3 regions of the Blautia sp. MCC283 genome follow, and region 1 is predicted to be linked to each of the others. Evidence: predicted binding sites of a transcription regulator. Region 1 holds the regulator's gene; each other region holds the start of a gene.
The links. The regulator Rex, encoded in region 1, represses fermentation and respiration genes when NADH is low (regulators of the CRP and FNR family bind a similar motif). The targets are predictions, from matches to a motif close to ATTGTTAANTANTTAACAAT.

Region 1 (3,176 bases):
AACAGGGTCTGCCCCGGGAAGGATTTGGAAAGTTCCTCCACATGGAGTACATCATTTCCGCTTAATACACGCGGTTCCAGGGAAATACGCATACGGTCCTGGATTTCCAGAGGTTTTTCGATACGCTGTACACGGTCCAGCATCTTCTCGCGGCTTTCTGCACGCTTGATGGATTTTTCGCGGTTAAAAGATTTCAGTTTGGCAATGACTGCTTCCTGATGTTTGATATCTCTCTGCTGGTTTAAGTACGCCTTGTACTGGGCATCGCGCAGCTGCGCCTTCTTAAGGGCATAGGCGGAGTAGTTGCCGCTGTAGACACGTGTCTGTCCGGCTTCGATCTCCACAACTTTGGTGACGACTTTATCCAGAAAATAACGGTCATGGGAAACGATGAAAACAGCTCCCGGATAATTCAGAAGATAAGTTTCCAGCCAGGAGATGCTTTCCATATCCAGGTGGTTGGTAGGCTCATCCAGAAGAAGGATATCCGGCTTGGAGAGAAGCATCTTTCCAAGTGCCACACGGGTTTTCTGGCCTCCGGAAAGTTTCTCGATTTGTTTGTCGTAATCTTCTTCCGTGAAACCAAGACCCTTCAGGACACCGGTGAGCTCACTTTTGTAAGCATAGCCGTTTTCCAGTTCAAACTGATGGGTGAGACGGGTATATGTCTCCATCAGGCGGTTCAGGTCATCGCCTTTTACGGTATTCATTTCCTGCTCCATATTACGGATACGGCGTTCCATATCGATAATATGCTGTTTGGTGGTAAGAAGCTCTTCGTAGATGGTATGGTGTCCGTGGATATCCTGGTACTGGGCAAGATAGCCGATATTTTTGTCCCGGGCAAGTACTACCGTGCCGGAATCCGCGGAAATCTCCTGCATGATGATACGAAGAAGAGTAGTCTTTCCAGCACCGTTACATCCGATAAGAGCTGCCTTTTCCCGGTCTTCAATATGAAAAGATGCATCATTTAAAATTACTTTTTCGCCAAAAGCTTTGCATATATTCTGACATGATAAAATCATAAAAACTGTCCTCCTGTATAAAGAATTATCCCTGAATAGTAAATAAACAGGGAAAATCCTCCACTTATTATAACGGAAACCGCCAGGAATTCAAAGAAAAAATCAATTTTTTAAAAAAATATGAAGAAATTTGTACATAACTTACAAGTTTGATTGACAGGAAAATGTCAATTCGGTATAATTAACCTAGTGTAAAGTAAGGAGGGAAACTATCGTGGAGACAAAACAAATCTCGAAAGCGGTGATTAAGCGTCTGCCACGCTATTACCGCTACTTAGGAGAGCTGATGGAAGACAATGTAGAGCGTATTTCTTCCAATGAATTAAGTAAGAAGATGCATACCACAGCTTCTCAGATCCGTCAGGATCTTAATAATTTCGGCGGTTTCGGGCAGCAGGGGTATGGCTATAATGTACATTATCTTTATACAGAGATCGGTAAGATCCTGGGACTGGATATCGCCCACCCGATGATCATCCTGGGTGCCGGTAATCTTGGACAGGCACTTGCCAATTATGTGGATTTTGAGAAAAGGGGATTTAAGCTGGTAGGAATCTTTGACGTAAATCCTGTGCTGGAAGGCATTGCGGTTCGCGGACTTGAGATCCAGATGCTCAGCGAACTTCCATTCTTCCTGAGAGAAAATAACGTAGAGATCGCAATTCTCACTCTTCCGAAGAATAAGGCCAAGGAAATGGCAGATATTCTGGTGGAGAACGGGATCAAGGCAATCTGGAATTTTGCACATCTTGATCTTGAGACACCGGATGATGTGATCGTAGAGAACGTGCATCTTTCTGAGAGCCTGATGACACTGTCTTATAATCTGAGCAAATACAGGCAGGAACATGTAGAGAAATAAATTTTAGCGGGCTGCCGGAAACGGCAGCTTTCTCTGTTAAAGAGGGGAGGCAAAGTGCAGCATGAAAAAAATTGTTACCTGCGAAGAAATGAAGAAGCTGGATAATGCTACGATCCACAAGATCGGGGTTGCTTCTGAAGTTCTGATGGAGCGGGCAGCGTTGAAAGTAGTTGAGGAAACAGAGAAATATCTTGGGAAGAGCGAGAAGATCCTGGTGGTATGCGGGAGTGGAAATAACGGAGGAGATGGTATTGCCATTGCCAGATTATTTCATCTGAAAGGTGTTCGGGCTGAATTTTATATGGCCGGAAACAAAGAAAAAATGACCAGGGAAACGTTGCTTCAGTATAAGATCGCTACAGGTTATCAGGTCCCGGAAGTGAATAACCCGGCCTGGGATGAATATACTACTATAGTAGATGCCGTGTTTGGCGTAGGCCTGGCGCGTCCGATCGAGGGACATTATGCTGAGATCATCCACGAGATGAACAGTGCCCGGGCGAAAAAAATTGCTGTTGACATCCCATCAGGAGTGAACGGAGATACTGGCCTGGAAATGGGAATTGCCTTCAGTGCCGATCTTACCGTTACTTTTGGTTACCGGAAAAGAGGTCTTTGTTTTTATCCGGGAAGGCTGTATGCGGGAAAGATCGTTATAGCTGACATTGGGATCTATGAGCAGGAAGCTGTAAAAGCATCGGCGAGATGTCTGGAGAAAGAAGATCTGAAACTGTTTCCGGAACGTGATCCCGGTGGGAACAAGGGGACTTTTGGAAAGATACTTTTTGTTACCGGAAGTGCAGGAATGTGTGGTGCTGCTTATTTGAGTGCCAGCGCGGCACTTCGGACCGGAGCGGGAATGGTAAAGATCCAGACTGTGGAAGAGAACAGGATTCCTTTGCAGATCCTTCTTCCGGAAGCAATGGTATGCAGCAGGTTTGACGAAGAATCCAACGAACAGCTTCTTTCCTGGTGTGACGTGATCGTCATCGGTCCAGGGCTTGGAACATCGGTGGCAAGCCGTGAGAGAGCACAGTGGTTTCTTACGGCAGCTGCCAGAGAGAAGAAACCGCTGATCCTGGATGCGGATGGACTGAATCTTCTGGCTATGCATCCGCAGTGGAAGGAATTTTTGGGCGGGAATGTAGTCCTGACTCCTCATATTGGAGAGATGAGCCGGCTCTGCGGCAGATCCATTGGAGAAATTCAGGAAACAATCGCACAGACAGCTGTGGATTATGCAAAGGAAACAGGAACGGTATGTGTTCAGAAAGATGCATGTACGG
Region 2 (3,176 bases), on a different contig from region 1:
TGCATACGTCCAAGTGTATCAGTCATACCGTAGGAAGCAGGACCTGCTGCCATGTTATCCGGGTGAAGTGTACGTCCTGTACCACCGCCGGAAGCAACGGAGAAGTATTTTTTACCTTTCTCGTTGCACTCTTTTTTATATGTTCCTGCTACTGGATGCTGGAAACGAGTTGGGTTTGTGGAGTTTCCTGTGATGGAAACGTCAACACCCTCTTTCCACATGATAGCAACACCTTCCGGAACGCTGTTAGCGCCGTAGCAGTTAACTTTTGCACGAAGTCCCTCTGAATAGGATTTACGGAATACTTCTTTAACCTCGTTCTTATATGGATCATACTCTGTCTCTACGTATGTAAAGCCGTTGATACGGGAGATGATCTGAGCTGCGTCTTTTCCAAGACCGTTCAGGATAACACGAAGAGGTTTTTTACGAACTTTGTTTGCTTTCTCGGCGATACCGATAGCACCCTCAGCTGCTGCGAAAGACTCATGTCCTGCAAGGAAGCAGAAGCAGTCTGTCTCTTCCTCAAGAAGCATTTTTCCAAGGTTTCCATGTCCAAGACCTACTTTACGTGTGTCTGCAACGGATCCTGGGATACAGAATGCCTGAAGGCCTTCTCCGATAGCTGCTGCTGCGTCAGCGGCTCTTCTGCAGCCTTTTTTGATTGCGATCGCTGCACCTACTGTGTAAGCCCAGCAAGCGTTCTCGAAGCAGATCGGCTGAATGCCTTTGATCTGATCGTAAACGTTCAGACCTGCGTCTTTAGTGATTTTCTCAGCTTCTTCGATAGAAGCGATTCCATAGCTGTTTAAAACAGAATTGATCTTGTCAATTCGTCTCTCATATGATTCAAATAAAGCCATTTCCTGTAACCTCCTGATATTTTTACCTTACGAAGTGTAATTACTCTTTTCTTGGGTCGATGATCTTAACAGCATCTGCAACACGGCCGTACTGACCTTTTGCTTTCTCCCATGCTGTGTTCGGGTCATCACCTTTCTTAATGAAGTCAGTCATTTTTCCAAGGCTTACGAACTGGTATCCGATGATCTCATCGTCCTCATCAAGAGCGATACCTGTAACATAACCCTCAGCCATCTCAAGGTAACGAGGTCCTTTTTTCAGAGTTCCATACATTGTACCAACCTGAGAACGAAGTCCTTTTCCAAGGTCCTCAAGACCAGCTCCTACTGCAAGTCCATCCTCGGAGAATGCAGACTGGGAACGTCCGTAAACGATCTGAAGGAAAAGCTCTCTCATAGCTGTATTGATTGCATCACATACAAGGTCTGTGTTCAGTGCCTCCATTACAGTAAGTCCTGGAAGGATCTCAGCAGCCATAGCAGCAGAATGAGTCATTCCTGAACATCCGATTGTCTCAACAAGTGCCTCCTGGATGATTCCCTCTTTTACGTTAAGGGACAGCTTACAGGCACCCTGCTGTGGAGCACACCAGCCTACACCGTGTGTGAATCCGGAGATATCCTTTACTTCTTTTGCCTGAACCCATTTTGCTTCTTCCGGGATCGGAGCGGCACCATGATGTACGCCCTGTGCCACTGGACACATTTCTTCTACTTCGCGTGAATAAATCATTTTAAAACTCCTTTCAAGTATAGATTGACCGATGTTATTGAGAAAAAAAGTTCGATAACACCCTACGGCTATTTTCTCACAAAACCTTTGTTTCGTCCAGTCATATTTGATAAATTTTTGCCATAAAACGCATAATATTGGAAGTTATTCTGGCAGTATTGCATGCCTAACTGTCAAATATTTCTGGCAACTATTCTATGTATGTGATAATATATTATCAAGTTTAACCCTGGAGGTATATTTTTCATGAATGCATCTGTGGATTCTGTTTTTCCAGAAAAATACCGTATCCTCAGCGGAAGCGCCCTGAAGATGATTGCGATCATCACCATGCTGATCGATCATATCGGAGCTGTGATTTTAAGTATGTATCCGCCTGCACAGAAAGTCCTGTTTACGCTTCTCGGAAGGGAATACAGTGTGTATCTTATTTTTCGCGATATCGGCAGAGTGGCTTTTCCCATCTTCTGCTTTCTCCTGCTGGAAGGTTTCCGGCATACCAGGAGCCGTTTCCGCTATGGACGGAATCTCCTTCTTTTTGCTCTGATCTCAGAGATTCCCTGGAACCTGATGTTCACAAACACACTGCATTATGAAAGACAGAATGTGTTTTTCACGCTTTTCCTGGGATACCTGGCGTTTTGTGCCATCGAATATTTTAAGGATAAGCGCTTGATACAGCTTCTCTGTATCCTGGGACTGCTTGTTGTTTCCATTTTTCTGAAAGCAGATTACGGATGGCGGGGATATATTTTTCTCCTGATCATGTACTATATGCGAAACGATAAGCCCGGGCAGGCGATCCTTGGAAGCTGCTGGCTTTACTATGAATGGAGAGCCTGTTTCGCCTTTCTGTCCATTAACCTGTACAATGGGGAGAGGGGATTTATCCACGGAAAAGCGGCGAAATATTTCTTTTACTGGTTTTATCCAGTCCATATTATGGGACTGGTGATACTTCGACAGATTTTATTTCTGTCTTAATTCTTTTTTTCTTATTATCTTATATGGATGTGCGTGTTGTATGTGAAAAGTTTTGAGATTTCAGTTCTGCACTTTTCCAGTGGGGAGTTCTGAGGGGAGAAAGCACTCAGAGTTGCGAAGCCCGTTTTTCTCCCCTCTTTCCGGGCACGCAATTCGGCCAGGCCCCTTCATAATGTAACACTCCTGGTTCGGTCCTGTATTCCACTTCTATCACCCATTTATCACTGTGCCGATTATAATTGTATGTTCTGTTTTACCACATCTAAAAGTCAAACTATTCATTCATCAATCCAGGAACAGGCCTGCTACGCAGGCCGCCTTCCGTCCCCCTCTCACCCGATCGGCACAGCCTCTCGCAAACAATACCGTCGCATCCATCGCCCCATCAAAAAAAGCCACACTCTCAAAAAAGTGCGGCTTCCCTGCGTGGCCAGGAGGGGAGACGGCTCGAGGAGGGGAGACGGCCTTCGCAACTGTGAGTGCTTCCCCTCCTCGAACCTTCCACTGCTTACCAAGCAGAACTTATTTCAAAAAACAAAGAAAAACTATTTTTTCTTCACAATTTCTTTCGCATTTTTATAAATGGAATCCGCCGG
Region 3 (3,176 bases), on a different contig from region 1:
TTGGAAGTTGCCTGGAAAAGATCTGTCAGGTACAGAGTGTCTGCCTTGCATTCACTGATATAGTCCAGCTTACCGGACAGTCCGGCAAGGGTATCTGCGAAATCAGCAGGATTTACAGCCATTCCGGTAAACATGGTCTTACGGAACCAGTCCGGATCAGCAGCACAGTTCTGGTCAGCTTCTTTCATGGAAAGAGAACGCTCGCAGTAGATCTCTTTCATTTTTTTTGTGAGGCTTGAGAATGTGCCGGCAACCTCTGGATGGTCACGGAACAGCTCGCAGTAGAGCCATTTCAGATCGTTGTAGTAGTGGTTCAGGCGTTTCTCGTAGAGTGCATCGTAGGCAGTGTCTTCCTTAGAAGTTTCGACTTTCAGAGGTTCGGTTTTGGAAGTAGTAACTTTCGCCGGTTCAGTTTTGAAAGTTTCGACTTTGATCGGTTCGGTCTTTGAAGTCTCAACTTTAATTGGCTCGGTTTTTGAAGTCTCAACTTTAATTGGCTCAGTTTTTGAAGTCTCGACTTTAATCGGCTCAGTTTTGGAGGTTTCGACCTTGACCGGTTCAGTTTTTGAAGTTTCGATTTTGACGGTTTCGGTTTTTGAAGTTTCAATCTTAACAGTTTCTGGCTTCTTTTTCAGCTGTTGTTCTTTTTTTGCCTGCATGGCAGCTTTCTTTTTCTGGAGTCTTTTTGTTGACATATAGAGTTCCTCCTTAAATAAATTGGTATTTTCGGTATAAAATGTAAACTCTCTGACTGGAGAGAGAAATAGATCTACAGTTTGTGAAAAACCGGCTGACGGTTTTTGAACACAGTATAATAGGAAAAGCCACAGTCACGGAGAACATCGGCTGCCCTGTCAAAAGCATAGGCAATTTTATCCGGGGTGTGGGCGTCTGCACCGATGGTAATGATTTCGCCGCCAAGTTCACGATAACGGCGGATTACATTCACACATGGATTGGGTTCTCCAAGACCGTAGTGATAACCTCCGGTATTCAGTTCAATTCCGATGTTTTTGCGGATCAGTGTACGCAGAATTTCATCCAGGATTTCCTTATAGCGGCCATAGGAGTACTGACGGTTCTGATTGGGGCCGTAACGCACTACATAATCAATGTGTCCGTAGACATCCATTTTATCAAATGCGGCGATATTTTCCAGAATGGATTCAAAATATTCCATATAGCAGGCGGATTCTTTCCGGCCTTCAAAATAAGAAGGATAATAGGGATCATATCCGTGCACCACATGGGAAGAACCAATAACAAAGTCAAAAGGGATTTCTTTCAGAAGTCCGGAAAAAGATTCGGAAAGATGAGGCTGAAGTCCCAGTTCGATTCCGAAATTTACAGAAATCTGGTCCCGGAAAGCATCAGCCAGTTCAAAAAGACGCTGGCGGTATGCCGGGATATCCAGTGAAAAGTCCAGATTTTCCGGTGTTTCCGGGTAATCCGGATCAAGATGCTCGGTAAAACAGATTCCAGTAAGACCTTTATCAACCGCAGTCTGGATCATATCTTCCATGGGTGTTTCGGAATCTGCGGAAAAAGAGGAATGCATATGACAGTCCCATAAAATTTTCTGGCCCATTTTGTACCTCCATATTCAAGTCTGACGAGTGTGCAACAGATGCTGTACCTGCTTTGAAATTTAGAGCTGGCAGGACAGAGATTTCTCTCACAGAATTATAACACATTTTTCATAAATTTTCTTAATATTTATTTTAATGTGCTTTTTTATAAATAGCTCTTGAATTTTTGTTTGGAATTAGGTACAATATGAGACAGGTTGATGTTTCTTTAACAAAGGAACGATTTAAATCACCATTCAATTCATAGGAGGAATTTATCATGGCAGTAAAAGTTGCAATTAATGGTTTTGGACGTATCGGTCGTCTTGCATTCCGTCAGATGTTTGGAGTAGAAGGATTTGAGATCGTAGCAATCAACGATCTTACATCTCCTAAGATGCTTGCTCACTTATTAAAATATGATTCTACACAGGGAAGATATGCTCTTGCTGATAAAGTAACAGCAGGCGAGGATTCCATCACAGTAGACGGAAAAGAGATCAAAATCTATGCTAAGGCTAACGCTGCAGAGCTTCCTTGGGGAGAGATCGGTGTAGACGTAGTTCTTGAGTGCACAGGTTTCTACACATCCAAAGACAAAGCTCAGGCTCATATCGATGCAGGTGCTAAGCACGTAGTTATTTCCGCTCCGGCTGGAAACGACCTTAAGACAATCGTTTACAACGTAAACCATCAGGGTCTTACAAACGAGGACAAGATCATCTCCGCAGCTTCCTGTACAACAAACTGCCTTGCACCAATGGCTAAGGCTCTTAACGATCTTGCACCGATCAAATCCGGTATCATGTGCACAATCCACGCTTACACAGGCGATCAGATGACACTTGACGGACCGCAGAGAAAAGGCGATCTGAGAAGATCCCGTGCAGCTGCAGTTAACATCGTTCCGAACAGCACAGGTGCTGCTAAAGCTATCGGACTTGTTATCCCAGAGCTTAACGGCAAACTTATCGGTTCTGCACAGCGTGTACCTACCCCAACAGGTTCTACAACAATCCTTACAGCAGTAGTTGAAGGAAACGTTACTAAAGAGCAGATCAACGCAGCTATGAAAGCAGCTTCCAATGAGTCCTTCGGATACAACGAGGATGAGATCGTATCCAGCGATATCGTTGGTATGAGATTTGGTTCCCTCTTCGATGCTACTCAGACAATGGTACTTCCACTTGAGAATGGCACAACAGAGGTTCAGGTAGTTTCCTGGTATGACAACGAGAACTCCTACACAAGCCAGATGGTTCGTACAATCAAGCACTTCGGAAAACTTCTGAACGCTTAATTTTCTGCGAACGGGTGTAGAAGAATAGACTCAGAAAGGGTCCGGTCTGAAGAGGACCGGGCCCTTTTTTTCCAAAAGACCAAACAAAAAAATGTCTGAGGAATGACTGTTAACAGAGCGGACAACAATATCGCTCGCCCTTATTGATCTGCTTTTGCAGAAATAAAAGTTAAGGAGATATAGAGATGCTGAACAAAAAAAGTGTTGACGATATCAATGTAAAAGGACAGAGAGTACTTGTAAGATGTGATTTCAACGTTCCGCTTCAGGATGGAAAGATCACAGATGAGAACCGTCTTGTAGCTGCT

Region 2: the regulator Rex is predicted to act here: its motif matches at 1,799-1,818, upstream of GPK81_RS14620 (iron-sulfur cluster assembly scaffold protein).
Region 3: the regulator Rex is predicted to act here: its motif matches at 1,786-1,805, upstream of gap (type I glyceraldehyde-3-phosphate dehydrogenase).

What each region holds. Positions count from the first base shown of each region.
Region 1 covers NZ_WQQB01000028.1:145,984-149,159, reverse strand. Annotated here, with positions in the region: gene abc-f (ribosomal protection-like ABC-F family protein) at 1-1,028, opposite strand, end outside; gene GPK81_RS10125 (redox-sensing transcriptional repressor Rex) at 1,243-1,890, shown strand; gene GPK81_RS10120 (bifunctional ADP-dependent NAD(P)H-hydrate dehydratase/NAD(P)H-hydrate epimerase) at 1,952-3,176, shown strand, end outside.
Region 2 covers NZ_WQQB01000049.1:41,362-44,537, reverse strand. Annotated here, with positions in the region: gene GPK81_RS14625 (GGGtGRT protein) at 1-863, opposite strand, end outside; gene GPK81_RS14620 (iron-sulfur cluster assembly scaffold protein) at 904-1,596, opposite strand; gene GPK81_RS14615 (TraX family protein) at 1,843-2,580, shown strand; gene GPK81_RS14610 (UDP-N-acetylglucosamine pyrophosphorylase) at 3,126-3,176, opposite strand, start outside.
Region 3 covers NZ_WQQB01000069.1:109,598-112,773, forward strand. Annotated here, with positions in the region: gene GPK81_RS17010 (hypothetical protein) at 1-695, opposite strand, end outside; gene GPK81_RS17015 (histidinol-phosphatase HisJ family protein) at 770-1,588, opposite strand; gene gap (type I glyceraldehyde-3-phosphate dehydrogenase) at 1,849-2,868, shown strand; gene GPK81_RS17025 (phosphoglycerate kinase) at 3,054-3,176, shown strand, end outside.